DNA from 4 places in the Micromonospora sp. CPM1 genome. Region 4 is predicted to be linked to each of the others. Evidence: riboswitches for the same ligand, from Rfam matches in the RefSeq annotation. Region 4 holds a riboswitch; each other region holds the start of a gene.
What was found. A riboswitch is a leader RNA that binds a small molecule or an ion and turns the genes downstream of it on or off. The one in region 4 is predicted to bind cyclic di-AMP.
Positions count from the first base shown of each region.

Region 1: another riboswitch for cyclic di-AMP. It lies ahead of M8C11_RS08025 (transglycosylase family protein); the one in region 4 lies ahead of M8C11_RS18585 (NlpC/P60 family protein).
Region 2: another riboswitch for cyclic di-AMP. It lies ahead of M8C11_RS14775 (hypothetical protein); the one in region 4 lies ahead of M8C11_RS18585 (NlpC/P60 family protein).
Region 3: another riboswitch for cyclic di-AMP. It lies ahead of M8C11_RS21620 (hypothetical protein); the one in region 4 lies ahead of M8C11_RS18585 (NlpC/P60 family protein).

Region 1 is NZ_JAMHIU010000005.1:87,386-94,957, forward strand. Features, by position in the region: gene M8C11_RS08010 (transglycosylase domain-containing protein) at 1-414, shown strand, start outside; gene M8C11_RS08015 (M4 family metallopeptidase) at 827-2,890, shown strand; gene M8C11_RS08020 (YbaB/EbfC family nucleoid-associated protein) at 3,017-3,466, opposite strand; gene M8C11_RS08025 (transglycosylase family protein) at 3,654-4,304, opposite strand; cyclic di-AMP (ydaO/yuaA leader) riboswitch at 4,303-4,448, opposite strand; gene M8C11_RS08030 (LLM class flavin-dependent oxidoreductase) at 4,620-6,185, shown strand; gene M8C11_RS08035 (helix-turn-helix domain-containing protein) at 6,233-6,709, shown strand; gene M8C11_RS08040 (SDR family oxidoreductase) at 6,743-7,441, shown strand.
Region 2 is NZ_JAMHIU010000010.1:162,575-170,146, reverse strand. Features, by position in the region: gene M8C11_RS14805 (cation-translocating P-type ATPase) at 1-1,879, opposite strand, end outside; gene M8C11_RS14800 (DUF748 domain-containing protein) at 1,897-2,868, opposite strand; gene M8C11_RS14795 (heavy-metal-associated domain-containing protein) at 2,905-3,111, opposite strand; gene M8C11_RS14790 (metal-sensitive transcriptional regulator) at 3,192-3,491, shown strand; gene M8C11_RS14785 (SHOCT domain-containing protein) at 3,616-3,825, shown strand; gene M8C11_RS14780 (YibE/F family protein) at 3,990-5,264, shown strand; cyclic di-AMP (ydaO/yuaA leader) riboswitch at 5,419-5,550, shown strand; gene M8C11_RS14775 (hypothetical protein) at 5,554-6,582, shown strand; gene M8C11_RS14770 (carbonic anhydrase) at 6,640-7,293, opposite strand; gene M8C11_RS14765 (helix-turn-helix domain-containing protein) at 7,460-7,572, shown strand, end outside.
Region 3 is NZ_JAMHIU010000018.1:28,818-36,389, forward strand. Features, by position in the region: gene M8C11_RS21610 (AAA family ATPase) at 1-1,227, shown strand, start outside; gene M8C11_RS21615 (cation diffusion facilitator family transporter) at 1,319-2,233, shown strand; cyclic di-AMP (ydaO/yuaA leader) riboswitch at 2,377-2,507, shown strand; gene M8C11_RS21620 (hypothetical protein) at 2,512-3,585, shown strand; gene M8C11_RS21625 (SRPBCC family protein) at 3,609-4,061, opposite strand; gene M8C11_RS21630 (STAS domain-containing protein) at 4,163-4,522, opposite strand; gene M8C11_RS21635 (hypothetical protein) at 4,944-5,348, shown strand; gene M8C11_RS21640 (BON domain-containing protein) at 5,510-6,184, shown strand; gene M8C11_RS21645 (redoxin domain-containing protein) at 6,244-6,741, shown strand; gene M8C11_RS21650 (thioredoxin domain-containing protein) at 6,738-7,292, shown strand; gene M8C11_RS21655 (LuxR C-terminal-related transcriptional regulator) at 7,300-7,572, opposite strand, start outside.
Region 4 is NZ_JAMHIU010000014.1:85,766-92,469, forward strand. Features, by position in the region: gene M8C11_RS18575 (C40 family peptidase) at 1-1,004, shown strand, start outside; gene M8C11_RS18580 (N-acetylmuramoyl-L-alanine amidase) at 1,076-3,109, opposite strand; cyclic di-AMP (ydaO/yuaA leader) riboswitch at 3,348-3,482, shown strand; gene M8C11_RS18585 (NlpC/P60 family protein) at 3,496-4,530, shown strand; gene dcd (dCTP deaminase) at 4,608-5,186, opposite strand; gene M8C11_RS18595 (pyridoxamine 5'-phosphate oxidase family protein) at 5,265-5,810, shown strand; gene M8C11_RS18600 (zinc metalloprotease) at 5,880-6,704, opposite strand, start outside.

The DNA of each region.
Region 1 (7,572 bases), on a different contig from region 4:
CACACCTGGATGGTCGGCTGGACCGGCGCGCTCGCCTCGGCCGTCTGGCTGGGCACCACCGACGGCAAGCCGCTGCGGACGAAGGGCGGCAGCTACGAGGTCTACGGCTCGACCGGCGCCGCGCCGATCTGGCGGCAGTTCATGAACCGGGCCACCGCGGCCATGAAGCTCGACCCGGGCAAGTACCGCTTCGGTGAGCCGGCGTTCCCCGGCGAGACCCCGGAGCCGACCCGGTCGGTGCCACCGCCGCCGACCACCGCCGCGCCGACGCCCTCGGAGTCGCCGAGCCCGAGCCCTTCCTCGTCGAGCCCGAGCCCGGGCCCGACCGGTCGGCCGACGTCGCGGCCGACGCTGACGCCGTCGCTTCCACCGCTGCCCACCGTGTCGCCGACGCGTACCCGCGGCCCGCGCTGACCCGGCCGGGCGGCGGATCGGCCGCCGCCCGGCCGCGCGCACGGCGGCCTCGCGTCTATGCGCGCCATTCGCATACAGCGGCAACGTCCGCAATTTGCACGCCCGCCCATCCACAGTCAGCGATATTCGCCCTGATCAGGGCCTATTGAAGATCATGGCTGCCTGAATCGACGCGCGCGGCGACACGCCCGACTGTCAGCCGTTGCCCAGGTCACCCATTGCTCCGGGCTCGGGCGGCGTGTGATTGTGCACCAGCGAGCCGCCGACCCCCGGCGACTCACGACGGTCGATCTGTCGACCCGGAGCCACGCCGGCAGCTCCGGTGACCGGCCGTCACCCTGCCTCGCACCACCGCGCCGCCCGTCCCCACCGGGCTCCGTGCGGCGCGCCTGTAGAACAGGAGCAAACCCCCGTGAAACTCTCACCTCGCTTCGCCGCGCTCACCGGCGCGGCCGCGGCCGGCATCCTCGCTGCCGGCACCGCCGCGGCCGTGCAGGCCGCGCCACCCGGGCCCGCCGCCCCGGACCCGGCCCAGGCCCGCGCGACCGCCGCCGACTCGGCCCGTGCCCTGGTCGCGAACCGTCCCGCCTACCTGCAGGCCGGCTCCGACGACGCGTTCGTCCAGAAGCCGGTCATCTCCTCCGAGGGCACCCAGTACGTGCCCTACGAGCGCACCTACAAGGGCCTGCCGGTGGTCGGCGGCGACTTCGTGCTCGCCACGGACGCGGCCGGCAACCTGAAGTACGCCTCGGTCGCCCAGCAGCGGCCCATCGGCGCGCTCGCCACCACGCCCGCGCTGACCCGGGACGCCGCCGCGAAGACGGCGCGCGCCCAGCTCACGACCGTGAACGCGGTCGAGGGCACCACGCTCGTGGTCTACACGCTCGGCGCCGCACCGGCGCTGGCCTGGGAGACCACGGTACGCGGCACCGGCGCGGACGGCCCCAGCCGGCTCACCGTCGACGTCGACGCCCGCACCGGCGCGGTCCTGCGCAAGCAGGAGCACGTGGTGCGCGGCACCGGCACCGGCGCCTGGAACGGGCCCAGCCCGCTGACGCTCAACACCACCCAGTCGGGCTCGACGTACACCATGAAGGACCCGACGGTCACGAACCTGAGCTGCCAGGACGCGGCGAACAACACCACGTTCAGCGGCTCCGACGACGTCTGGGGCAACGGCACCGCCACCAACAAGGAGACCGGCTGCGTGGACGCGTTGTTCTCCGCGCAGACCGAGCACAAGATGCTCTCCCAGTGGCTGGGCCGCAACGGCGCCAACGGCAACGGCGGCTACTGGCCGATCCGGGTGGGCCTCAACGACCAGAACGCCTACTACGACGGCAGCCAGGTGCAGATCGGCAAGAACACCGCCGGTCAGTGGATCAGCTCGCTGGACGTGGTGGCGCACGAGATCGGCCACGGCATCGACGACAACACCCCCGGCGGCATCTCCGGCGGCGGCACGCAGGAGTTCGTGGCTGACACGTTCGGCGCGGCCACCGAGTGGTTCGCCAACGAGCCGTCCAGCTACGACGCGCCGGACTTCCTGGTCGGCGAGAAGATCAACCTGGTCGGCTCCGGCCCGATCCGCAACATGTACAACCCGTCGGCGCTCGGCGACCCGAACTGCTACTCCAGCAGCATCCCGTCGACCGAGGTGCACGCCGCGGCCGGCCCGGGCAACCACTGGTTCTACCTGCTAGCCAACGGCAGCAGCCCGACCAACGGGCAGCCCTCCAGCTCCACCTGCAACGGCAGCAGCGTGACCGGCCTGGGCATCCAGAAGGCCATGAAGATCATGTACAACGCGATGCTTCTGAAGACGTCGTCCTCGTCCTACCTGAAGTACCGCGTGTGGACGTTGCAGGCGGCGAAGAACCTCTACCCGAGCGGCTGCGCGGAGTTCAACGCGGTGAAGGCGGCGTGGACCGCGGTCAGCGTGCCGGCCCAGTCGGGCGAGCCGACCTGTGCCGGTGGCACCCCGACGCCCACGCCGAGCACCACGACCACCCCGCCCTCGGGCGGCTGCTCCGGCAACAAGCTCGCCAACCCCGGCTTCGAGTCGGGCAACGTGAGCTGGAGCGCCTCGTCCGGCGTCATCACCACCGACAGCGGCCAGGCCGCGCACGGCGGCTCGTACAAGGGGTGGCTGGACGGGTACGGCTCGTCGCACACCGACACGCTCAGCCAGTCGGTGACGATCCCGGCCGGATGCCGGGCGACGTTGAGCTTCTGGCTGCACGTCGACAGCGCGGAGTCGACCACCAGCACCGCGTACGACAAGCTCACCGTCAAGGCGGGCAGCACCACGCTGGCCACGTACTCCAACCTGAACAAGGCCACCGGCTACGTGCAGCGGTCCTTCGACATCTCGTCGCTCGCGGGCACCACGGCGACCATCTCGTTCAGCGGCGTGGAGGACAGCTCGTTGCAGACGTCCTTCGTCGTCGACGACACCGCGGTCACCCTGAGCTGACCGTGGCGTAGCGCGGCCGGTCGTCGTCCTCCCGGCGGCCGGCCGCCTCGTCGCGCCAGAGCCTCGTCGTGCCGGGCCGGGCCGTGCCGGGCGTCGCGGGGTCGCGGCGCCACGCCGGCCGTCGGGTCAGGCCGGGCGCCCGGCCCGGGACGGGGTGCCGCGGTCGCGGTGGATCCGCGCGGCCGCCTCGTGCATCGCGCGGCCGAACAGCTCGGCCTGGTCGCCCATGGTGCCGAGCCGGGCGGCGAGCGCGTCGGCGTCGGCCCGCGCCGACGCGCTGACCTGGGCGTCCAGCTCGGACAACGCGGCGTTGGCGGCGGTGACGAGGTGTCCGCAGAGGACGTCGAGGGGCTCGCCGGCAAGCTCCGGGTCGACCGTCACGGAATCCAGCCGGCCACCCTGGACGGCGACCGCGCGGACCCGCCCGCCGGCGGCCGTGCCCTCGGCGCGGAGCAGGTCACCCGGCTCGCCGTCGGCGTGCGCCGAGGCCCGGGAGCGCATCGCGGTGAGCGCCTGCTGCGTGCGGGTCAGCAGCTCGTCGAGGCTCGCGGCCGCCGAGAACGGGTCGTTGGTCATTTCCGCGCTTTCTTCACGTCTTAGCCGAGCACCGTGACCCTAGCAACCGGCTCCGACGAATCGCGGTCACCGGCTGTCGCGGGCCGCGCCCCGGCGCCGCGAGCAGGCCGGACACCGGCGGCGCGGCGTGTCGCGGACGGATGAACGCCCGGCCGGACGGACCGGCCGGGCGTTCTCCGGACCGCTGTCAGCGCAGGCGCAGCCGCTGACCGGGGAAGATCAGGCCCGGGTCGTCGCCGACCACTGCCCGGTTGCGCTCGTGCAGGGCACGCCAGCCGCCGTCGACGCGCTGCGCCACGGCGATCTCCGACAGCGTGTCCCCGCGCCGGACCACGTACGTCCCGGCACCGGTCGCGGGCTGCAGCGCGGCCTTCGTCGCGGGCCGCTGCGGCGCGGCCTTGCGCGTGGCCGCCCGCTCCGGGGCGGCCTTGCGCAGAGTGGCCTTCGTGGTGGCCCGCTCGCCGGCCGCGGCCGACCCGGCGTTCGCCGAGCCGCCCTTCCTGCCGCAGACCGGCCACGCGCCGATGCCCTGCCCGCGCAGCACCTTCTCCGCGACGGCGATCTGCTCGGACCGGCTGGCCAGGTCGGCTCGGGCGGCGTACCTCTGCCCGCCGTAGCCGTTCCAGGTGGCGCGGGAGAACTGAAGCCCGCCGTAGTAGCCGTTGCCGGTGTTGATCTTCCAGTTGCCGCCTGACTCGCAGCGCGCGACCGCGTCCCAGTTGACGCCCGCGCTGGCCGGAGCGGCCGCGCCGAACAGGGTCGCGGCGCCGACGGCGGCGCCGGCCAGAACCGCCCCGAGAGCGGTACGGCGGCTTCGGGCTGAGTATTCAGTTGCCATGTGGATTCCTCCACGCCGACGAGGTGAGCTGTCGGGTTCGGGCCGAGGAGCCCGGCCGCCGGTGGCGGCTTCACCCCGAGGTGACGATGCACCGTGGAACGTGTGGTTCCCCCGCTCCCGCGCGAGGTTCGGTTACCGGGGACGGCGGCGGGATTTGGCGTTTCCGGCCCGCGGTGTCCGCGTCTGCGGACGAAACCGACGCTAGGAGCGTTTTGCGACGATCGTCCACTTCTTGTGATGCTCTTCACCCGGCCGGGCTACCGGCGGCGGCGCTACGGTGGCAGGGCCAGGCAAGATCACGGGAGGGCGGGACGGATGACCGATCACGGACACGAGCTGACCTTCGGCGGCTTCCTCACCCCCGCCGCCGGGCAGCCCGACCAGGTGGTGGCGCTCGCCCGGCTCTGCGAGCAGGTCGGGCTGGACCTGGTCACGTTCCAGGACCACCCGTACCAGCCGGGCTTCCTGGACACCTGGACGCTGATGTCCTACGTGGGCGCCGCCACCGAGCGCATCCGCCTGGCCGGCAACGTACTCAACCTGCCGCTGCGCCAGCCGGTGGTGCTGGCCCGCAGCATCGCCAGCCTGGACCTGCTCACCGGCGGCCGGGTCGAGCTGGGGCTCGGCGCGGGCGCGTTCTGGGACGCGATCGAGGCGGCCGGCGGGCGGCGCCTGTCCCCCGGCGCCGCCGTCGAGGCCCTGGACGAGGCGATCCGGGTGATCCGCGAGGTCTGGGACACCGACCGGCGCGGCATGATCCGCGTCGACGGCGAGCACTACCGGGTGGTCGGCGCCAAGCGCGGGCCGGCGCCGGCACACCCGGTGGGCATCTGGGTCGGCGCGTACAAGCCGCGCATGCTGCGCCTGGTGGGCCGCGCCGCGGACGGCTGGCTGCCGTCCCTGTCGTACCTGCCGAAGGGCCCCGACGAGTTGCCCGCCCTGAACGCGCTCGTCGACGAGGGCGCCCGGGCCGCCGGGCGCGACCCGGCCGCGATCCGCCGCATGCTCAACGTGACCGGCACGTTCGCCCGCTCGTCGGCCGGTTTCCTGGCCGGGCCGCCGGAGCAGTGGGTGGAGGAACTGGCCGGGCTCACGCTGGAGCACGGCATCACCACGTTCGTCCTCGGCAGCGACGAGCCGCGCGCGATCCAGATCTTCGGCCAGGAGGTCGCGCCCGCCGTGCGGGAGCTGGTCGCCGCCGAGCGCGCCGCGCCCGCCGGCGGCGACGACCGCGCGGCCTCCGACGAGCAGACCGCCGCCGGCGGCCCGAGCACGCTCGGCGTCACTCCCACCCCCGACCCGGGGGTACGCCTGAGCGCGCGCCGCCCCTGGGACGAGTCCACCCGCCCGAGCGCCCCGCCGCCACCGGCCGGACACGTCTACCCGCCTCGGGGACAGGCCGCCGGACAGCACCTGGTGGACGTGCACGACCACCTGCGCCAGGAGCTGGCCCAGGTGCGCGACCTGCTGGAACAGGTCAAACAGGGTTCGGTCACGCCGGGCCGGGCGCGGGCCGCACTGAACGAGATGACCATGCGGCAGAACAACTGGACGCTCGGGGCGTACTGCGCGGCCTACTGCACGATGGTCACCCAGCACCACGGGCTGGAGGACGCCTCGATCTTCCCGCACCTGCGCCGCTCCGAGGCCGGGCTGGCCGCCGTGCTGGACCGCCTGGAGGAGGAGCACGTGGTGATCCACGGGGTGGTGGAGAGCGTGGACCGGGCGCTCGTCGAGCTGGTCCGCCGGCCCGGCGACTTCACCGGACTCCAGGAGGCGGTGGACCTGCTCACCGACACGTTGCTGTCGCACCTGTCGTACGAGGAGCACCAGATCGTCGAGCCGCTGGCCCGGCACGGTTTCTTCCCCGGCCAGCTGTGAGGTAGCTGACTTTTGGTTTCCTAAGTCAGGGGGGTACCGTCGACGCCATGACGGACCTCCTCGCCCAGCGTGACTCCTGGTCCACCGCCAACTGCTCGATCGCCCGGGCGCTCGAGGTGGTCGGCAACCGCACCACGCTGCTCCTGCTGCGGGAGGCGTCGTTCGGCACCCGCCGCTTCGACGACTTCGCCCGGCGGGTCGGCGTCAGCGAGCCGGTGGCCGCCGCACGCCTCAAGCAGCTCGTCGCCGACGGGCTGCTCGACCGGCGTCCCTACCGCGAGCCCGGGCAGCGCACCCGCGACGAGTACGTGCTCACGGCGAAGGGAAGCGACCTGATCCCGGTGCTCGTCGCGCTGCGGCAGTGGGGCGACGCGTACGCCGCCGACGAGGCCGGCCCGGCGGTCCGGGTGGCCCACGACGGGTGCGGCGCGCCGGTGCACGCGCGGCTGCGCTGCGACGCCGGGCACGACGTACCGCCCGGCGAGTTGGCCGTCCTGCCCGGTCCGGGCCTGCTGTCCGCCTGACCTCCCTTCCCCACCACACCTCGGAGCGAGACCATGAAGATCGCTGGAAGCACCGCCCTGGTCACCGGCGCCAACCGCGGCTTCGGCCGGCACCTGGCCGCCGAACTCGTCGCGCGCGGCGCCACCGTCTGGGCCGGCGCCCGCAACCCGGACACCGTGGACCTGCCCGGCGTCACCCCGCTACGCCTCGACATCACCGACCCGGCGTCGGTGGCCGCCGCCGCGGAGCGGGCCGGTGACGTGACGCTGCTGGTCAACAACGCCGGCGTGAGCACCGGCACCGACCTGCTCGACGGCGACCTCGCGCAGATCCGGCTGGAGCTGGAGACGCACTACCTCGGCACGCTGTCGGTGGTACGGGCGTTCGCGCCCCGGATCGCGGCCAACGGCGGCGGCACGATCCTGAACGTGCTGTCGGCGCTGTCCTGGTTCACGTTCCCCGGCGTCGGCGCGTACGGCGCGGCCAAGGCCGCCGAGTGGTCGATGACGAACGCCCTGCGCGTCGAGCTGGCCGGCCGGGGCGTCCGCGTCGCGGGCCTGCACGTGGGCTACATGGACACCGAGATGGCCGCCGCCGTCCCCGGCCCGAAGGCCCACCCGGCCGACGTCGCCCGGCTCGCCGCGGACGGCATCGAGTCCGACAGCTACGAGATCCTGGCCGACGACGTCGCCCGCCGGGTCCAGGCCGGACTGTCCGGCGGGGTGGCCGCGCTCTACCCCGCGCTCCCCTGAGCCGACCCGCCTTCGCCGAGGTGGCGGCGCCACCTCGGCGAGACGTTGCCGACCAACCGGCTGCCACGACAGCCGCCGGCCCGACCCACACCTGTGCACGCGGGCACCCGGGCACCCACCGTGATCAACAC
Region 2 (7,572 bases), on a different contig from region 4:
CGACCTTGTCGGCGGGCAGCACCTCCGCGATCACTTCGTCGATGCCGACCTCGGCCGCCACCGCCTTCGCCACAGTGGTGTTGTCGCCGGTGAGCAGCACCGGCTTCAGGCCCAGCTCACGCAGCCGGGCGACCGCCGCCCGGCTGGTCGGCTTCACCGCGTCGGCCACCGCGAGCACACCGCGGGCCCGCCCGTCCCAGCCGGCCAGGATCGCCGTGCGCCCGGCGGCCTCCGCGCCGGTCGCGGCCCGCACGACCTCCTCGGGTACGTCGAGACCCCGCTCCCGCAGCAGCCGGGCCCGGCCGACCACCACGGTCCGGCCGTCGACGGTGCCGGTCACGCCCAGCCCCTCGGCGTTGGCGAACTCGCCGACCGGCGGCAGCGCCCCGGCCTCGGCCGCAGCCTCGGCGACGGCCCGCGCGATCGGGTGCTCGGAGGCGGCCTCCAGCGCGCCGGCCACCCGGAGCAGCTCGGCGGCGTCCTCTCCGTCGGCCGGCAGCACCTCGGCCAGCGCCATCCGGCCGGTGGTGACGGTGCCGGTCTTGTCCAGCACCACTGTGTCGACCCGGCGGGTGGACTCCAGCACCTCCGGCCCCTTGATCAGCACACCGAGCTGCGCGCCGCGCCCGGTGCCGACGAGCAGCGCGGTCGGCGTGGCCAGGCCGAGCGCACACGGGCAGGCGATGATCAGTACGGCCACCGCGGCGGTGAACGCGGCGGTCGGCCCGGAGCCGGTGCCGAGCCACCAGCCGAGCGTGCCCGCGGCCAGCGCGATCACGATCGGCACGAACACGCCGGAGATCCGGTCGGCGAGCCGTTGCACCGCCGCCTTGCCGGTCTGCGCCTGCTCCACCAGCCGCGCCATCTGGGCGAGCTGGGTGTCGCCGCCGACCCGGGTGGCCCGGACCACCAGCCGGCCGCCGGCGTTCACCGTCGCGCCGACCACTGCGTCGCCGGGCCCCACCTCGACCGGCACCGACTCGCCGGTGAGCATGCTGGCGTCGACCGCCGACGTGCCCTCCTCGACCACGCCGTCGGTGGCGACCTTCTCGCCGGGCCGGACCACGAACCGGTCACCGACCGCGAGCCGGCCGACCGGGATCCGGGTCTCCTGCCCGTCGCGCAGCACCGCCACGTCCTTGGCGCCGAGTTCGAGCAGGGCGCGCAGCGCCGAACCGGCGGTGCGCTTGGAGCGGGCCTCGAAGTACCGCCCGGCCAGGATGAACACGGTCACCCCGGCGGCGGCCTCCAGGTAGATGTTGCCGGCGCCGTCGCCGCGGGTGATGGCGAAGCTGAACGCGTGCGTCATCCCGGGCATGCCGGCGGTGCCGAGGAACAGGGCCCAGAGCGACCAGCCGAACGCGGCCAGCGTGCCGAGCGAGACGAGCGTGTCCATGGTCGCGGCGCCGTGCCGCAGGTTGACCAGCGCGGCGCGGTGGAACGGCAGCCCGCCCCAGACCACCACCGGGGCGGCCAGCGTGAGCGAGGCCCACTGCCAGTAGTCGAACTGCCAGGCCGGAACCATGGCGAGCACGATCACCGGCAGGGTGAGCACGGCGGAGACCCAGAGCCGGGTACGCGCGGTGCGCAGCTCGTCCACCGGCTCCCCGGCCGTGGCGGCCTCCGCCTGCTCGGGCGGAGGCGGCACCACAGCGGTGTAGCCGGTCTTCTCGACGGTGGCGATCAGGTCGGCCGGCGCGATGTCGTCGGCGTACCGGACGGTGGCCTTCTCGGTGGCGTAGTTAACGGTCGCCTCGACGCCGTCCATCCGGTTGAGCTTCTTCTCGATCCGGGCGGCGCAGGACGCGCAGGTCATCCCGCCGATCGCCAGTTCGATCAGGTTCGGCGCGGTGGGCAGCGCCTTTCCCGTGGCAGTCATCGCGGCACCTCCGGCGCTCAACTGTGCCCGTGCCCCGGGGTGCCGTGTCCGGCGTCCGGGGTCGGTGCGGTGGTGGATGCCGGCGCGGCGGGCGCGGGCGCGGTCCGGTCGCCGGCCAGGACGGTGAACTCGGCGGTGTGCACCGCGTCGCCGTGCCGGAAGTCCAGGTAGAGACGGTACGCCCCGGCGGAGGGCACCTCGGCCGCGAACGTGATCGCCGGACCGGCGGGGGTGCGCCCGTCGCCGGGCGTCCCCTCTGGGTGCACGTGCAGGTACGCCAGGTCGCCCTGCCGCAGCGCCACCAGGTGCCCGTACGCGCCGAGGTAGGGCTGAAGGTCGGTGACCGGCCGCCCGTCGCGGCTGACGGAGAGCGTGAGCCGGCTGGTGCGGCCCGGCTCCGGCGTTCCGGTCAGCGTGACCGTGTAGCCGTCGACTGTGGTGCTGGTCACCGGTGCCGGCAGCGGCCGGGCGGTCAGCTCGCCGGGGACCGTGACGTCCAGGCCGAGGGTCAGCGGCTCGCCGCCTTCGGGGGTGAAGTCGGCGAAGGCCCGCCAGACGCCGGGGCCTCCGAGCGGCGAGGCGACCCGCCAGGTGCCGTCGCCGGTCATCTCCGGGTGGACGTGCCGGAACCCGGACAGGTCCCGTCGGGCGACGATCAGGTGCATGCGCTTGTCGTGGGCCACCTCGAAGCGGGTGACCGGCGCGCCGTCCGGGCCGGTGATCCGGAAGGCGAACTGCCCGGCCGGGGCGGTGGCGGGCTGGAACGTGTAGCCGCGTTCGGAGACGAGCAGCCCGCCGGGCAGGTGCGCGGAGGCGCCGCTCTCGTCACCGTGGCCGGTGTCGCCGGCCCCGTGGTCGCTGTCGCTGTCGTCGTGGCGGGTCTCGGCGGCCGGGGCGACGGGATCGGCCAGGTTGCCGATCCCGTACGCCGCGCCGAACACCGCCACGAGGCCGAGGGCGAAGCCGCTGAGCTTCGTCGCCGTGTTCATGGTGTCTCCTCGGTTTCTACGGGTCCGTCGGACCCGTCACGCACCGACGAGGTCGTAGCCGGCCTCGTCGACCGCCGCGCGGACCGCGTCCGCGTCCAGCGGGTTCTGACTGGTGACGGTGACCCGGCCGCTGGCCAGGTCGACCTGGACGTCGGTGACGCCGGGCAGTGCGCTCAGCTCGGTGCTCACCGAGTTGACGCAGTGCCCGCAGGTCATGCCGCTCACCTGGTAGGTGGTCTCCATGTCGCCCTCCGATCTGATACCCCCCAGGGGTACGTTCGGAACGTTAGCATACCCCCGAGGGGTACGCTATCCTCGGTTTCATGACCGCGCCGTCCAGCCCGACCCGGGGCTACACCGCCAGCAAGGACCAACTCCTCGCCCGGCTCCGCCGGATCGAGGGCCAGGTCCGTGGCATCGAGAAGATGGTCGAGGACGACCGATACTGCATCGACGTGCTGACCCAGATCTCGGCCATCCAGGCGGCGCTGGACAAGGTCGGCCTGGGCCTGCTCGACGGCCACGCCCGGCACTGCATGCACGAGGGCGCCGCCGAGGGCCGGGCCGACGAGATGGCCACCGAGATGATGGCCGCCGTCGGCCGCCTGATGAAGCGCGGCTGAGCGGGACCTCCGGCCCTCGGAGCGGGGCACATCGACCCGCGCCGACGCGTCGTGCCGGTCGTACCGTCGAAGTGGCGGGCAGGCCGGACCGGCGGACCCGCGGCGACGGACGGAGGGCGGCCCGATGATGTGGCAGAGCCCGATGATGGGCTGGATGTGGATCTGGTCCCTGCTGGTGCTCGCGGTGCTGGCGGGGCTCGTCTGGGCGGCCGTGCGGTGGACCGGCCCGCAGTACCTGGGCCCGACGACGGCCCGGCGCATCCTGGACGAGCGGTACGCCCGCGGCGAGATCGACGAGGACGAGTACCGGCGACGCCGGGCCGGCCTGGGCTGATCCGCGCGGAGCGCGCGTCACCGGTCACGGTGCCCGGAAGCGCCCGGCCGGGTTGCCTACCATGGCCGGGCGACGACCCGGACGTGGTCGACACGTCCACGCCGGCCGGGTGACCAGACCGGTCCGGCGGACCAGGCGTCGCCGCGACCGTTGGGAGAGACGCCATGGGTGCCGACCACACCCACCCCGCACCCGCCGCGCCGCCGGGCGTACGACGGCTGCTCGTCGCCGTCGTGGTGCCGCTGTTCGTGATCACCGTGATCGCAGCGCTGGTGCTCTGGCCCCGGCAGGACCGGGAGCCGGTCGGCGGCGCGGACGTCCCCCGCTACCACGGCACCGTGACCCGGGTGGTCACCGAACCCTGCCCGCCGACCCCGGAGTCCCCGGACGGCGCAGGTGGCCCCTGCGGCACGGTGACGGTGACCGTCGAGCAGGGCCCGGACGCGGGCCGGCAGGTCGAGACGCCGATCCCGGCCGGGCCGGGCGCACCCCGGGTCGCGGTCGGCGACGAGGTCGTCCTGGTCGAGCTGACCGACCCGGCCGACCCGGCGGTGAAGTCCTACAACATCGCCGAACACCAGCGCGGCACGCCACTGATCTGGCTGATGGTGCTCTTCGCCGCCGCGATCGTGGCGTTCGGCCGCTGGCGCGGTCTCGCCGCGCTCGGCGGCCTGGTGGCCAGCTTCGCCATCCTGCTCGGCTTCGTGCTGCCGGGCATCGGCGCCGGCCAGCCTCCGCTGCTGGTGGCGATCGTGGGCGCCGCGTTGATCATGTTCGTGGTGCTCTACCTGACCCACGGCATCACCGCCCAGACGTCGGTGGCGGTGCTCGGCACGCTCGGCAGCCTGGTGGTCACCGGCGTGCTCGGCCTGCTCGCCACGTCCGCCACCCACCTGACCGGATTCGGCAGCGAGGACGCCACCACGCTGTCCATGTTCCAGGGCGACGTGGACCTGCACGGGCTGCTGCTGGCCGGCATCATCATCGGCTCGCTGGGCGTCCTGGACGACGTCACGGTCACCCAGGCGGCCACCGTCACCGAACTGGCGCACGCCAACCCCGGGCTGTCCCGGCGGCAGCTCTACCGGGCCGCGACCCGGGTCGGCCGGGCCCACATCGCGTCCACCGTCAACACCATCGTGCTGGCGTACGCGGGCGCCTCGCTGCCGCTGCTGCTCCTGCTGGTCGCCGACTCCCGCCCGGTGAGCGAGATCCTCACGAGCGAGTTCCTCGCCCAGGAGATCGTCCGCAGCGCGGTGGCCACGCTCGGCCTGATCGCCGCCGTACCGCTGACGACCGGACTGGCCGCGGTAGTGACCACCGCCGGACGGCGCTCGCGCGGCGCGGAACCGGCGCCACCCGCGGCCCGGCCGCCGGCCGGACGGGACGACGCGCTGGAGGCGCTCGGCGGCGGGAAGAGTACGGAGGCCGCATGGTGACACTCCGCAGCGTGACCATCGATTTCAAACGCGACGCTGGTCACGGTGCGCCACGGCGAAATCTCGCTATTGGTCGGCTTCCGGACGTAGATCCTCAGGAGTGCTGTCAGGTAACCTCGCTGCCGGTCACCGCCGAAGGCGCGCACCGGCGCCAGCGGTGCCGCCGCCCAATCGCCCGCGGGCGAGCCGGGGAACCAGGTACATGGGGTGAATCCGCGACAGCGGTAGGGGCCACTTCCGTCCCGAACCCGTCAGCTAACCCGGTCGGCGGCCGACGGAAGGGAACACTGTGACGGCACCCCTGCGCCGCTGGCTGACACCCGTGGTGGCCGTGCTGACCTCGCTGGCCGTGCTGGCCGGGCCGGCCCCGGCGACCGCGGCCCCCACCGCGGCGGCCCCCGGCACCCCCTCGGGACACGAGGAGGACGGCGAACCGCCGCTCATCACCGAGGCGATCGACGCCGCCAACCGGAACTTCCTCCAGGCCAAGGCGAAGCTCGCCAAGTCGCAGGACCGCCAGCGGCGGCTGGCGGCCGAGGTGAAGACGGCACAGGCCGAACTCGACGCGCTCAGCCCGCAGGTCAACCAGCTCGCCGCCCAGTCCTACCGGACCGGCCGGATGGGCGCGATGGCGATGCTGCTGGAGAGCAACTCGCCCGACTCGTTCGTCCGCCGGGTCAACGCCCTGGACGAGCTGAACCTCCTCAACGCGCAGCGCCTGGCCGCCATCAACGCGGTCAAGACCCGCGCCGAGCAGGCCAAGATCGCGCTCGACGCCGAGGTGCGCGAGCAGGAGAAGCAGAAGAACGCGATGGAGCGCGAGAAGGTGCAGGCCGAGCGCGCGCTGAAGCTCGTCGGCGGTCTCGGCTTCACCGGCGGCCTGGTCTCCGCCACCTCACCGGTCGCCAAGATCGCCCCCGGCCGCACGGCCGACGGCGGCTGGAAGGCCGAGTCGTGCAGCGAGGACGACCCGACCACGTCGGGCTGCGTCACTCCGCGCACGCTGCACGCGTACAAGGAGGTCCGCCGCGCGGGCTTCAAGCGCTTCGTGGGCTGCTACCGGCCCGGCGGGCCGTGGGAGCACCCCAAGGGCAAGGCGTGCGACTGGTCGCTCCAGAACAGCGGGTTCGCGCCCTGGCACAACAACGACACCCGCCGGTACGGCAACGAGGTCGCCGCGTTCCTCATCCGCAACGCCGACCGGCTGGGCATCTACTACGTCATCTGGAACCGGCAGATCTGGTTCCCGGCCACCGGCTGGAGTTCGTACAGCGGACCGTCGAACCACACCGACCACGTCCACATGTCGCTGCTCTGACCCGGACACGGTGAAAGGGGCCGCCCTCGGGCGGCCCCTTTTCGTCTTCCCGACGGCTCAGCCGGCCAGCGCCGGGTCGGCGGGCGCCGCCGGAGCGGGCAGCGGGGCCGGGGACTGCGCCACGGTCCGCACCTCGCCGCCGGCGAGCCGGTACGACATGCCCACCACCGTGCACCGCCCGGCCGCCACCCGCTCGGCCAGCACGGCGGAGCGGGCCAGCAGCGTCTCGACGGTCTGCGCGATGTGCACGTCGATGATGCCGTCGAGGTCGTCGACGCCCTGGCGGGAGGCGCGCAGCAGGCTGGGCGAGACCGCGTCCACCACCGCGCCCAGGTGCCCGACCAGGGCGGAACCGGTCCGGAACCCCTCCCGGGCGGCCTGGACCGCGCCGCACGAGTCGTGCCCGAGCACCACCACGAGCGGCGTGCCGAGCACGGTGACCGCGTACTCGACGCTGCCGAGCACCTCCGGCCCGGCGGTGTGCCCGGCCGTACGCACCACGAAGAGGTCACCGAGACCGCGGTCGAAGATGATCTCGGCGGCGAGCCGTGAGTCGGAGCAGCCGACGATCACCGCGAAGGGATGCTGGCCGCCGGCGACAGCCGCGCGGTGCCCGGCGTCCTGATTCGGATGCTGCGGGGCACCGGTGACGAACCGGTGGTTACCGGCACGCAGTTCGGTCAGTGCCTGCTCCGGGGTGCTCGGCGTCATGTCCCTCACCTCGTCTACCTGGGGAACTACCGGGCCGAACGGCCTCGCGACCCACGGTCACACGCACCTCGGGGCCCGTCAAGATTCGTGATACGCATTTCATACTTTCCCGCTGCCACCCGCCCCGGCCCGCGCCGATTCGGCCGGTGGCGGCGGTGGCCATAGCATGACCACCATGGCGACCACACCAGTTGAGGACGGGAGCCGCCGTAACTGGACCTTCCTCACCAACCACGGCCACGTGCTGCTCGCGATCGCGCGCAACCCCACCGCCCGGCT
Region 3 (7,572 bases), on a different contig from region 4:
CGGGACGCGGTGCCGGACTCCCCCGCCGAGCTGCGCCTGCTCTACCGGGGCGAGCTGCTACGCCTGGAACGCCCCGCGCTGGACGCGATCCGGGACCGGACGCTGGCCCGGGGCGCGCGCCGCAACGAGGTGCGCCGGGCGGCGTTCGACGCGGTGCTCGCCGCGCTCTACGCGCAGGCCCGCACGCTGCGGGTGGGCCGGCTGCCGGAGCAGCCCGCGTTCGAGGACGAGATCATCGAGCGGCCGGAGTTCCGCGAGTTCCTCAAGGCGTGGTGGCCCCGGCTGCACCCGCGGCACGTGCTGGACTGGCTGGCCCGCCCGGACCGGCTGCGCCGCTACGCCGGGGGGATCCTGTCCTCGGCGGAGATCCGGTTGCTCGGCGACGCGTACCGGAGCCTCGCGACCGAGGGGCTGACGGTGGCCGACATCGCGCTGCTGGACGAGCTGGACGCGCTGCTCGGCAAGCCGGTGCAGCGGGCCCGGCCCAAGCGCGACCCGTACCAGCTCGCCGGTGGCGTGCGCGAGCTGAGCACGTACGCCGACCGGCAGCGTGCCGCCCGCGCGGCGGCGCGGGAGCGTCCGGACGACTACCGCGACTACGCGCACGTGGTGGTGGACGAGTCGCAGGACGTCTCGCCGATGCAGTGGCGGATGGTCGGCCGGCGGGGGCGGCTGGCGTCCTGGACCGTGGTCGGCGACCCGGCGCAGACCGCCTGGACCGGCGACCCGCAGGAGCTGGACCGGGCCCGTGACCAGGCGCTGGGCCGGCGCAAGCGGCACCGCTACGAGCTGACCACCAACTACCGCAACTCGGCGGAGATCTTCGCGGTGGCGGCGGCGGAGATCCGCCGCCTCTACCCGGACCTGCCGCTGCCCGACGCGGTCCGGTCCACCGGCGTGCCGCCGGTCGAGCGCACGGTGCCCGCCGCCGACCTTCCGGCGGCCACCGTCGAGGCGGCCGAGGCGCTGCTCGCGCAGGTGGAGGGCACCGTCGGCGTGATCACGCCGGTGCCGCGCCGGGACGAGGTGGCGGGCTGGCTGGGCGGGCTCGGCGCGGGCCGCCTCCAGGTGGTGACCAGCCTCCAGGCCAAGGGCATGGAGTACGACGGCGTGGTGCTGGTGGCACCGGGTGAGATCCGGGCCGATCCCGGCTCGGGCGTCCGCACGCTCTACGTGGCGCTGTCCCGGGCGACCCAGCGCCTCACCACGCTCGACCCGGTGGGGTGACCGGCCCCGCCGCCACCCACAGTTCACTTGCATACATAGCGATGTGAACATACATTGGGCCGGGCCGGTACGCGGCAGGGAGGGTGTTGGCGTGGGCGCAGGTCATGACCACAGCGGCGCGGTGGCCAACGCGGCACACCGCCACCGGGGCCGCCTCTGGGCCGCGTTCGCGCTGCTCGCCGCCCTGATGGTGGTCGAGGCGGTGGCCGCCTTCACCACCGGCTCGCTGGCGCTGCTCTCCGACGCCGGGCACATGTTCACCGACGTGCTCGGCATCGGCATGGCCCTCGCGGCGATCACCGCCACCCGCCGAGCCGGCACCGACCCGCAGCGCACGTTCGGGCTCTACCGGCTGGAGGTGCTCGCCGCCCTCGCCAACGCCGTGCTGCTCGGCGCCGTCGCCATCTACGTCCTGGTCGAGGCGGTACGCCGCTTCGGCGAGCCGCCGGAGGTGCTGGCCGGCCCGATGCTGGTGGTGGCGGTGCTCGGCCTGCTCGCCAACATCGTCGCGTTCGCGCTGCTGCGCGCCGGGTCGAAGGAGAGCATCAACCTGCGCGGGGCGTACCTGGAGGTGCTCGGCGACCTGCTCGGCTCGCTCGGCGTGATCGCCGCCGCGCTGGTCATCGCGGTGACCGACTGGTGGTGGGCGGACCCGCTGGTCGCCGTCGGGATCGGCCTGTTCATCCTGCCGCGCACCTGGCGGCTCGGCCGGGCCGCGCTGCGCATCCTGGTGCAGGCCGCGCCGGAACACCTCCAGGTGACCGCCGTGCACGACCGGCTGGCCGCCGTGCCCGGCGTGGCCGAGGTGCACGACCTGCACGTCTGGACGCTCACCTCGGGCATGGAGGTGGCCTCGGCGCACCTGACCACCGACCCGGGCGTGGACCCGGCCGGCGTGCTGGCCGCCGCGCGGGCCGCCCTGCACGAGGACTTCTCCATCGATCACGCCACGTTGCAGGTCGAACCCGGAGCGTCGGCCGGAGTGTGCGGACAGACCGAGTGGTGATTAGGACACACTTAAATCGCTGTGGCTAATGTAGTCTTATGCCGGTTTTGCCCCGCCTAGTGGCACTGCTCCACGGAGCCGTGCCCGGGCAGCGCCGGTAGTCTCGGTCGCGGCCGCACCCGCGGGCGCCACCGGCCCCGGTGGGGCGGCCGTCGCCTAATCGTCCGCAGGGACGAGCCGGGGAACCACGTACGTGGGGTGCATCCGCGTCAGCGGTAGGGATCTTCCGTCCCGAACCCGTCAGCTAACCCGGTCGGCGCTGACGGAAGGACGTGTGAATGCCCCCAGTGGCACCTGTACGACGGACGGCCGCCCGGTTGGCGGCCCTGCTCGTCGCGACGCTGACCCTCGGCGTCGCGACCGTTCCGGCCTCCCCCGCCTCGGCGGCGCCCGCGACCGGCCTGCTCGCCGCCGCGCCCGGCGACGACGAGGGCGGCACGCCCGAACTGCGCGCCCAGCTCGACGCGGCCAGCAAGGGCTGGCTGGAGGCGAAGGCCGCGCTCAACCGGTCGGTGAACCGGCAGAAGCAACTCAACGAACAACTCAAGACGGTCGGCGCCGAACTGACCGTCCGGGACGCCAAGGTCGGCGAGATCGCCGCCGTGGCGTACCGCAACGGCCGCCTGGGCACCGCCGGGGCGCTGCTCGGCAGCAGCAGCCCGGAGGGCTTCATGGACCGGGCCGCCGCGCTGGAGCAGGTCGCCGCGCACGAGGACCGTACGCTGCGCGACCTGATCGCCACCCGGGACGAGGCCACCCGCACCCGCGCCCAGCTCGACGGGGAGATCCGCGAGCAGCGCAAGCAGGTGGCGGTGATGGGCAAGCGCAAGGAGCAGGCCGAGCGCGCCCTCGAGGTGGCGAACGACCGGGCCTCGCGCAGCAGCAGCGGCGGTGGCAGCGTCCAGGGCACCTCCAGCAAGAACGCGAAGCCCGCGCCGCGCAACTCGGACGGCTCCTGGCCGTCGGAGTCGTGCAGCGTCAACGACCCGACCCCGGCGAACGGCTGCATCACCCCGCGCACGCTGCACGCGCTGCAACAGGCCAAGGCGGCGGGCTTCACCCGGTACGTCTCCTGCCACCGGCCCAGCGGCTCGGGTGAGCACCCGAAGGGGCGCGCCTGCGACTTCGCCGCGCAGAAGAGCGGCTTCGGCGGCGTGGCCACCGGCGGCGACCGGACGTACGGCAACAACCTGGCCGCGTACTTCGTGCGCAACGCCGACCCGCTCGCCGTGCTCTACGTGATCTGGTTCAAGCAGATCTGGCTGCCCAGCAGCGGGTGGAAGTCGTACAGCGGCGGCAACGGCGACCCGTCCAGCGACCACACCAACCACGTGCACCTGTCGGTGTACTGAGCGCGCCCTGGAGGGCGGCCGGATCAGGCCGGCCGGCCCTCCAGGGTCGCTCCGAGACGCGCCGCCAGGCCCAGGTGAGCCGCCCGGGCCTGGCGGAACGCGTACCCGAACAGCGGTGCCGGCGCGGTGAGCGTTATCTCCACGTCGATGCGTACCGTGCCGTCGGGCTCGTCGCGCAGGCGCGTGTGGTTGCGGACCGTCGTCGCGGGCTGCTGACGCGCCACGGTGACGACCTCGTCCTCGCCGGCGATCAACACGTCCGCCTGGTACGTGACCGGGAAGTGCAGCGGGCCGAGTTGCAGCCGGTCGGTGATCGCGTAGCTGGCCAGCGCGCCCGGCCGGGCCGGCAGCTTCCGGACCCGGACGATCAGCGGATGCAGCTCACCCTGGCGACTCAGGTCACCCAGTAGCGCCACCGCCTCGGCCCGGGTGCACCGGGCCTGCACGGTGTAGCTGAAGCTGTCGCTGCTCTGCAAGCGGGCCCCCTCGCCGTCGTGCGTCGCGACGATCGTCCCGTACCGACGCCGGACTGGCAACGGGTAGAAGGTCCCCTGGCAGCAGGGGGTGTGAACGGCGCTCAGGCGCCGGGCAGCACCTCGGGGGTGTCGTCGGCGAACCACGGCTCGGGCGCGCCGAACAGGCCGAGCAGGCCGGTCACCCAGAGCTGCCGGTGCACGAACCGGCTCGGCTCGGTGACCACCAGCTTGACGCCGCTGACCTCGCAGGTCTGGAAGCCCGCGACCATGGCGCTGATGCCGACCGAGTCGATGAACGTGACGAGCCGCATGTTCAGCTCGATCCGCGAGGGGCGGCCCTTCGCGAGCACTTCGGCGATCGCTTCCCGCACCTCGTACGCGGTGTCGACGTCGATCTCCCCACGGGGCGCGATCTGGACGACACCACCCGGCCGCACCGACTTCACGATCGACAGGCTCACGCGAGCACCTCCACTCGCCCATGACGGGCGCCTCATCAGTACGCGGGCCGCGACCGAGCGTATTCCTCCGACGGCCCGGTCGCCACCCCCCGGGATGAGCAATTCGCGAACTGGGCACACCTGGGCGTACCCAATCCGGACCTCCGGGTTCCAGTTTCCCCTTCAGGGCGGGCCGCGGCCAACCCTGCGGCCGGGCGGGCCCGGCCGATCCGCCGACCAGGGTAGCGGGCGCACGCACGTCCCGTGGGCACCGGTCCCGGCGCGTTCGGGTGGTTCGTCCCGTTCGCTGCCCGGCCCGCCCGTGACCCGGACATGGTTTGCCGGGCGTGCCGGTGGGGCACTGCCCGAGACAGTGAACCCGCCGGATGGACACCGGAGTCCGAAGTGGCCGCCGGCCTTCGGCACCCGAGGAGGTAGAACGATGTTCGGATCCAACCTGCTGGACCGCCGGGGCAAGGCCGAGCGGGTCGCCGACCAGGCGTGGCAGCACCTGCTCTCCGCCGCCGGTTCCGCCGGTGACAGCGTGCGCGACGCCACCCGTACCGCCCGCCGCAGCTCCTCCGGCCTGGCCGACGACGCCACCGACCTGGTCGGCAGCGCCGCCGAGGAGGCACGCCGCCGGGCCGGTCTCGCGTTCGACGCGCTCGCCGGCCGCCGGCCCGCGCTGCCCTGGACGCTGCTGATCGCGGCGGCGCTCGCCGGCGCGGCGATCGGCTGGGCCGCCGGGACCGCGGCGCGCGCCGCCGGCAGCCGGGACCGCGCCGCGGACGAGATCGAGTTCGTGGACGTGGACCGGCCGAACTCCCCGGCCGGCCTGGACGGCTGACCCGCACAGTACGACGCGACGACGGCCGCTCCCGGGGCTCCCGGGAGCGGCCGTCGTGCTGCCTCACCCGGACCGGGCGAGGGCGGCTCACCCGGGACACGCGCAGGATCGCGGGTGCGGGACCACGTGCCCGCGCCGCGATCGACGGGAGGGAGAGCCGGATGGCCACCGACACGGTCACGCGTACCGACCGGGACATCCAGACCGCCGTGCTCGACGAGCTGACCTGGGAGCCGCGGGTCGGCCCGGACGAGATCGGGGTGACCGTCACCGAGGGCGTGGTGACGCTCACCGGCCGGGTGGACAGCTACGCCAAGAAGTGGGCCGCCGAGCGGGCCGCGCACCGGGTCACCCGGGTCCGTGCGGTCGCCAACGACCTCGCCGTCCGGATCGACACCGCGGCCGGGCGGGAGGACCCGGAGATCGCCGTCGCGGCCGTACGGGCGCTGGAGTGGGACGCGTTCGTGCCGATCGAGGCGTTGCAGGTGACGGTGGCCGACGGCTGGGTCACGCTGCACGGCGAGGTCGAGTGGGAGTACCAGCGGCGGGCCGCCGAACGGTCGGTCGCCCGGCTCACCGGCGTACGCGGGGTGAGCAACGGCATCGCCGTACGCCCGGCGGTGCACGCCGACGGCCGCGACCTGGCCGAGCGGATCGTGGACGCGCTGGCCCGCAACCGCGCCACCGAGGCCGAGGAGGTCGACGTGCGGGTGCACGGCGACACGGTGCTGCTGGACGGGCAGGTCCACTCGGCCGGCGAGCGCGAGGAGATCGAGCGGGTGGTGTGGAACGCCCCCGGCATCCGGGAGGTGCACAACCACCTCGTCGTGCGCTGACCGGAACCACCCCGCCCGGGTGAGCCCGCCTCACCCGGGTCGCGGCCATGGTGGGAGGCATGAGTGATCCGAACGGGCTGATCACACCCGGGCAGGCCGCGCCCGGGTTCACGCTGCCGGCGGCGCCGGACGGGCGCGAGGTGGGCCCCGGGCAGTTCCGGGGCCGTCCCGTGGTGCTCGCCTTCTACCCGGCGGACTGGTCACCGGTCTGCGGCGAGCAGATGACCCTGTACCAGGCCGCCCTGCCCGAGCTGGAGCGGTACGACGCGGTGCTGCTGGGCATCTCGGTGGACAGCGTCGACTCGCACCGGGCCTTCGCCGAGAGCCGGGGCATCCGGTTCCCGCTGCTCGCCGACTTCGAGCCCAAGGGTGAGGTGTCGCGCAGGTACGGCGCGTACGCGCCGAACGGGCAGTCGGACCGGGCACTCGTGGTGGTCGGCCCGGACGGCCGGGTGGCCTGGAGCCACCTGTCCCCGCCCGAGGTGAACCCGGGCGTGGACGGGATCCTCGACGCGCTCGAAAGCCTGGACTCGGATCGGCGGGTGAGTGCCGGATGACCACGCCCCTTCAGGTCACCACCGCACGACTGCGGATCCCGGTGACCGAACGCGACCATGTCCGCGGGCCGGTGGACGCGCCGGTCACGATCGTCGAGTACGGCGACTTCCAGTGCCGGTTCTGCGGCGCCGCGTACCCGAACCTGACCGAGGTGCTGCGCCAGCGGGCCGACACGGTGCGGCTGGCGTACCGGCACTTCCCGATCACCAACGTCCACCCGTACGCGGAGAGCGCCGCGGAGACCGCCGAGGCCGCCGCCGCCCGGGGCCGGTTCTGGGAGATGTACGACTGGCTCTACCAGCACCAGGACCAGCTCGACCCGGTGCACCTGTCGCTGGGCGTCGAGCAGATCGGCCTGTCGCCGGAGGAGATCGCCGGGGAGGTCGGCCGGCAGGAGTACGCCGACCGGGTCCGGCAGGACTTCGTCGGCGGCATCCGCAGCGGCGTCAACGGCACCCCGACGTTGTTCGTCAACGACGTCCGCCACGACGGCGGCTACGACCTGGCCGAACTGCTGGCCGTGGTGGACGCCGCCACCGACGACGGCTGAGCAACGATCAGATCAATCGCAGCTCGCGCGCCCGCCGGACGGCGTCCCGCCGGCGGGTCGCGTCGAGCTTGCGGTAGATGTTGCGCACGTGCGTCTTCACCGTGTTGACCGACAGTGACAGCTCGGCGGCGATCTCCACGTTGGACAGGATGCTCTGCAGGTAGCGCAGGATGGTCAGCTCCCGCTCGGTGAGCGGCTCGTCGAGCGTCCGGGCCGGACCGTCGGCCGTCGCGGCCGCCGGTTGCGCGTCCACGCCCCGGACCAGCTCGCTCACCGTCGC
Region 4 (6,704 bases):
CCACGCCCCCTCAACGTCACGCCCCGAGCGCTCCACCCGGCCGGCGGGCCGGGTTCCAACGGGTGGTACGCCGTCTGGTCACCCTGGTCGCAGCCGCCGCGGTCGGCGCCGGGATGCTGACCGCCCCGGCGCACGCGGCACCGTCGGTCGACGAGATCGACGCGCAGATCGACAAGCAGTGGGAGCAGCTCGAACCCACCATCGAGCAGTTCAACAAGGTCCGCTCGCAGCTCCGGACCAACCAGAAGAAGTCCAAGGCGCTGAAGGACAAGATGGTGCCGCTGGAGCTGGCCTCCACGCTCGCCATGAACAAGGTCGGCGACATCGCGGCCCGGTACTACATCCAGGGCCCGTCGCAGGAGCTGGGCGCGCTGCTGGTGAACAGCAAGCCGGGCGCGCTGGCCGAGCAGCTGGTCATGCTGGACCGGATCGCCGACGACCAGCGCCGCCAGATCGCCGGTGTGCTCAAGGTGCGCGACGAGTACAACAGGCAGAAGGAGAAGCTCGACGCGCTGATCGCGCTGGAGATCAAGCAGCAGAACGACCTCGCGGCGAAGAAGAAGCAGATCGACTCGGAGATCAAGCGGCTGACCGCCATGCTCCCGGTGACCTCGATCCGCCCGGCGGGCTGCCCCAAGATCGACGGCGTGGTGAGCAGCGCCGCGCGGACCGCCATCAAGACGGCGTGCGCCCAGGTCGGTGACCCGTACGTGTGGGGCGCCACCGGCCCGAACTCGTTCGACTGCTCCGGTCTCACCCAGTACGCGTACAAGGCGGCCGGCATCTCGTTGACCCACTTCACCGGTGCCCAGTGGAACGAGGGCCGCAGGGTCTCCCGCTCCGAGGCCCGCCCCGGTGACCTGGTGTTCTTCGGCTCCGACCTGCATCACGTCGGGCTCTATCTCGGCAACGGGGTGATGGTGCACGCGCCACGTACCGGCAAACCGGTCCAGGTGTCGAGCATCAACACCCAGCCGCTCGCCGGCTTCGTCCGGGTCAGCTGACCCGCAACCCCTGACAGCGGGAAGGCCCCCGGTCCGCACGGACCGGGGGCCTTCTCGTGTGCGGTGACGGGTCAGCGCGGCGCGCCGACCGGGGACGGCAGGATCAGCACGTCGTCCAGGTTCACGAACATGATCCGGTGACCGAACTGGACCTGCACGTAGCGGTTCTCGCCGCGGACCACGGTCCGGTCACCCGGTGCGGAACCGTCGAACGAGACCGCCCGGTAGTACTCGCCGGGCAGCACCCCGCCGACCGCGTACCGTTGGCCGGCGGCGAACGTGTACTGCAGCGGCGAGATGGCCTGGTACGGGATGGTGTCCGGGTAGGCGGCCTGCTCCGGGTAGGCCCGCCCGTACACAGGGATGGTGGCCTTGCCGGGCCGCGGCGTCACCACGAAGCCGGTGGCCCACTTGGCCGTCGGCGCGGAGGCCGGGTTGAGGAACCACGCCTTCTGGCCGAGGTACCAGATCGCCGTCCAGTCCCCCTGGCGGCCGGCGAGGGCGTACGTCTGGCCGGCCGAGGCGCGGGCGCCGTGGTCGGAGATGTACATGGTGTCCGGCGTGCCGTCCGGGCGCAGCCCGAGGTCGTTGACGAGCGGGGCGTCCGGGCTCGGCGCGGTCCGCAGGATCACGGCCGAGGAACCGCGCGACGGGCACGGCTCGGCCGGCGGCCGGGGCGTCGGGACGCCGGGCGGCTGCTGGTTGCAGCCGGTGAACGCGGGCCGGTTGGTGGCGAAGTCCGGGTCGATGGTGACCAGGCCGGTCCGGGGCGTGCCGGTGCCGCGGAACGGCGCCTTCATCAGGTCGAAGTAGTGCGACCAGTCCCAGTACGGTCCCGGGTCCCAGTGCATGCCGCCCACGTTGGCGGCGGTGATGCCGGGCACGTTGTCGTGGCCGATGATGTGCTGGCGGTCCATCGGGATGCCGAGCTTCAGCGCCAGGTGTCGCACCAGCTTGGCGGAGGTGCGGTACATCGCCTCGGTGTACCAGGTGCCCTGACCGGCGAAGCCCTCGTGCTCCAGGCCGATGGACTTCGCGTTGACGTACCAGTTGCCGGCGTGCCAGCCCACGTCCTTGGTCTTGATGTGCTGGGCGATGTAGCCGTCCACCGAGCGCAGCGTGTAGTGCCAGCCCAGGTAGTCGGCCCGTTTCACCAGGTCGACGCTCGGGACGAAGTAGCCCTCGGTGTCGTGGATGACGATGTACTCGATCTTCTGCTGCTTCGGCCGGTCGCCCAGGTCGTGGTTGCCGTAGTCGCCCGGGTCGTCGCTGAGCTGCTCGTACGGCGCGGGGATCCACTCGCACGCAAGCCGGACCGGGCACTCCAGCCCGTCCGGCCGTTCGGCGTTGCGCAGGCCGAGCCGGGCCAGGCGGGAACGGTCCGGCTGCGCGGCGGTGGCGGCGAGCGTGACTCGGTGGCCGTCGTCGGTCGTCCGGCTGGCGCCCTGGCCGAGCTGGTCGTACACCTCGTCGGCGAAGGCCGCCGCGGCGTCGGAGGTGTCCGCGCCGGAGTACCGGGCCACCGCGGCGTACCAGGCCGCCGGGTCGGTGCCGGCACCGACCGGCCCACCCAGGGCCTTCTGGTACGACGCCAGCAGCGCCGCGCCACCGCGGATGTTCGCGGCCGGGTCGGTCCGCAGCGTCCCCGCGTCGAGCCCGGTCAGCGCGGCGGCCGCATCGAGCGTCTGGAGCGAGGCGGGCGGCAGCGGGGTCTCCCGCTTCGGCGTGGCGGCCGTGGCCGGGTCGAGCTTGAGCGGGCGGGCGTCGTCGCCGCGCGGGTCCTCGTCCTCGTCGACGTGGGCGCTGCCCGGCATGGCGAGGATGTGCGTGGCGTCGGTCAGGTGCATCGGGCCGTAGCCGCCGCTGGTGCTGGGCTGCCCGGTGTGCGTGTCCCAGCGGGACTCCAGATAGGAGACGCCGAGCAGCACGTTCTGCGGCACGCCGTACTCGGCCGCGGCGGCGGCGTATTGTTGTTGCCGGTCGCTCGCGGGCGCGGACGTGTCCGGCGCGGCGGTCACCGGGCCGGTCGTCGCCAGCGCGGTGGCTGTCGCCACTGCGGCGGCGAGCAGTATCCGTCTGCCCGACGGCGGGGCGGAGAGGTGCATCGAACCTCCTGGACAGGGATGGGGGTCACTGCGTTTCCACCCTCACTCCGCACACCCGTGAGGGTCAATACCTTTCCAGTGGGTAATCAGCCTTGAAAGAAAATTTCACCTCCGCGCGGGGTGCGGCACCGGATCGCGTACGGAGTGTCACGGCGCTGGAAGTTGCGGATCGATAACGGTGGTCCCTACTCTGGTGAATCGTCGGCCGCACGTCTCACCGTCCAACCCGGTCGGTGACGGTCCGACACCGCCGAGTCGCCTCCGGGCGAGCCGGGGAACCAGGTACCTGGGGTGAATCCGCAGCGATGCGGTAGGGCGGCTCCCTTCCCGCCCGAATCCGTCAGCTAACCCGGTAGGCGGTACGGAAGAAGGAGTACGGACGCCCGGTGGCACTCCATGCCCCGCGGCCGTCGTCGAACCGGTCGGTCGACCGGTCCTTCGTCGCGCCGCGTTCCCGCTGGTCCCGCTTCACCACCGCCCTCGCCGCACTGGTCGGCACCGCCGTCGTCCTGACCGGCGGCGCCACGGCGGCACACGCCGAACCCTCGGTCGCCGAGATCGAGGCCCAGATCGACCGCGACTGGAACAAGCTCGAACCGGTCATCGAACAGGTCAACGTCGTACGCGGGCAGCTCGCCGCGCGGCGCAAGCAGGCCGACGCGCTCGGCCGGCAGATCGCACCCCTCCAGGCCCGGGTGGACGCCGCACTCGGCCAGGTCGGCGGGCTCGCCGCCGACGCCTACAAGGGCGACAACCTCTCCACCGTGAACGCGCTGCTGGGCAGCCGTTCGCCCGGTGACCTGGTGAACGGCCTGGAACTGCTCGACCGCTTCGCGCACCGCCAGCACGAACAGGTGCGCTCCGTCGCCGCGCTGCGCGACGAACTGGCGGCGAAGAAGAAGCCGCTGGACGAGATGATCGCCGGCCTGGCGCGTACCGAGGCCCAGCTCGCGGCGAAGAAGAAGCAGATCGACGCCGAGATCGCCAAGCTGGAGAAGCTGCGGCTCAAGGTGTACGGCAAGGGTGGCGGCGGCCCGCTGCGCCCGGCGCCGTGCCCGGCCGGCTACCCCGGCGGCCCGGCCGGTGCGGCGGTCAAGTTCGCCTGCGCCCAGATCGGCAAGATCTACGTCTGGGGCGCGGCCGGACCGGACCACTTCGACTGCTCGGGCCTCACCATGGCGGCCTGGGCCAAGGGCGGCGTCTCACTGCCGCACAGCGCACGCCAGCAGCACGGCGTGACGAAGCGGATCAGCCGGGCCGAACTGCGCGCCGGTGACCTCGTCTTCTACTACAGCGACCTGCACCACGTGGCGATGTACGTGGGCGACGGCTGGGTGGTGCACGCCTCCCAGTCCGGCAAGCCCATCACCATGAAGCGGGTCGACGACGGCGACATCAACAGCTACGGCCGTCCCGGCTGAGGTCGTGCTCCGGAGCTCCGCCGGTGACGGCGGGGCCCCGGGCGCGGGGCCCCGGGCGCGGCGCCCCGGGCGCGGCGTCAGCGGGTCGGCCAGGTGCGCCAGCTCTGCCAGGACCGGCTCGGCGTCGGGCCGCGCTGCCCCTGGTAGCGCGAACCGTAGACGGCCGAGCCGTACGGGTGCTCGGCCGGCGAGGAGAGCCGGAAGATGCAGAGCTGGCCGATCTTCATGCCCGGCCAGAGCGTGATCGGCAGGTTCGCCACGTTCGACAGCTCCAGCGTGACGTGGCCGGAGAACCCCGGGTCGATGAAGCCGGCCGTCGAGTGGGTCAGCAACCCCAGCCGCCCCAGGCTCGACTTGCCCTCCAGCCGCCCGGCGAGTTGGTCACCCAGCGAGATCACCTCAAGCGTGGACGCGAGCACGAACTCGCCCGGGTGCAGCACGAACGGCTGCCCCTCCGGCACCTCCACCATCGAGGTCAGGTCGTCCTGCTGGATCGACGGGTCGATGTGCGTGTAGAGGTGGTTGTTGAAGACCCGGAACAGCCGGTCCAGGCGTACGTCGATGCTCGACGGCTGCACCAGCGTGGGCTCGAAGGGCTCCAGCGCGAGCGTGCCGGCCTTGATCTCGGAGACCAGGTCGCGGTCGGAGAGCAGCATCGGAACACCATAGCGACCGGTACGGGTGACCAGCGTGTCGCACTACATCTTCGTACACGTGTTCGATAGAGTGTCCACATGGCTTCCTGGTCCGAATTCGCCGCCGACGAGCCCCGCCTCGCCGACGAGATCCGCCTCCTGATGCAGCAGTACGGGCCGGGCTTCGGCTACCTCGCCACGGTCCGCGCCGACGGCGGCCCCCGGGTCCATCCCGTCTCACCGGTGATCACCGACGACGGCCTCTGGTGCTTCGTCATCGACTCGCCGAAGCGCCGCGACCTCGAACGCGACGGCCGCTACGCGCTGCACTCGTTCCCGCCGGAGGAGAGCGACGACGAGGCGTACGTCGCGGGCCGCGCCCGGCCGGTGACCGACCCGGCCACCGTGGCCCGGCTGGCCCGGATCGCCCGCGCGTCGCCGCAGGGCGACTGGCGGCTGTTCGAGTTCACGGTCGAGGCGGCGATGCTGACCCGGCGCGACCCGGTGGCCCAGCCCGGCGCTGCCCCGCCGCAGGTGCGGGTCTGGCTCGACCCGCGTGGAGCCGAACCCGCCCGGCGGGAGCCGGTGGGCGCGGAGGCCCGGCGCGGCCGGCACGGCTTCGACACCCGCCGCCCGGCCGCCTGAACCGACCCGGAACGAAACGGTGCCGGCCCCGTCCGAGGACAGGGCCGGCACCGGTACGTGGTGCGAGGGTCAGGCCGCGCGGTAGGCGTTCCACGCGGTGAGCATGCGGCTCGCCTGGCCGGCGGTGAACTGGTACATGCAGGAGTCGTACGTGTAGTCCATGAAGTTGGTGATCGGGTCCTTGCCCGCGGTCGAGCAGGTGTCCCGCCCGGTCGGGCACTGGTACGCCGGGGACGCCTCGGCCGGGGTGTCGGAGACGCTGTCGCCCGAGCCGGAGCAGCCGCCCTGGAAGGTGTGGTACAGGTTCAGCCAGTGGCCGACCTCGTGGGTGCCGGTGTCACCCTGGTTGTAGTTGGTCGCGGTGCCGCCGGGCAGCGACTCGTTGAGCACGACCACGCCGTCCATCTTGTCCAGCGTCCGCTTCGGGAACGTGGCCCAGCCCAGCAGGCTGTCGCTCAGCTCGCCGAGGTAGATGTTCAGCGTGTTCTTGCCGCCCTCACGCAGCGAGGTCTTCATCGAGCGCTCGGCGGAGGAGCCCTGCACGATCGGGTACCACGACGGGTTGGTCACCCGGTTGATCTTCGTGAGCTGGAACCCGAACGCGGTGGCGGCACCGCCGGTCGAGCCCGCGTACGACTGGTTCAGCACGCTGATCTGCTGGTTGATCATCGAGTCGGTGATGTTGCCACCGGCCCGGGTGCTGTTCTCCTGGATGACGTGCACGACGACCGGGATCGTCACGGTGGCCAGCGGCGCGACGGCGCCGGTCCGGAAGTTGGCCCGCTCGCGCTGCGCCGCGGCGAGGTCGGCCTCACGGTCACGGACCTGCTTGGCGGTCAGGTGGTTGGGGTCCAGCTTGGCGTTGCCACCCTTCGCGACGCGAGCGTTCGCGTG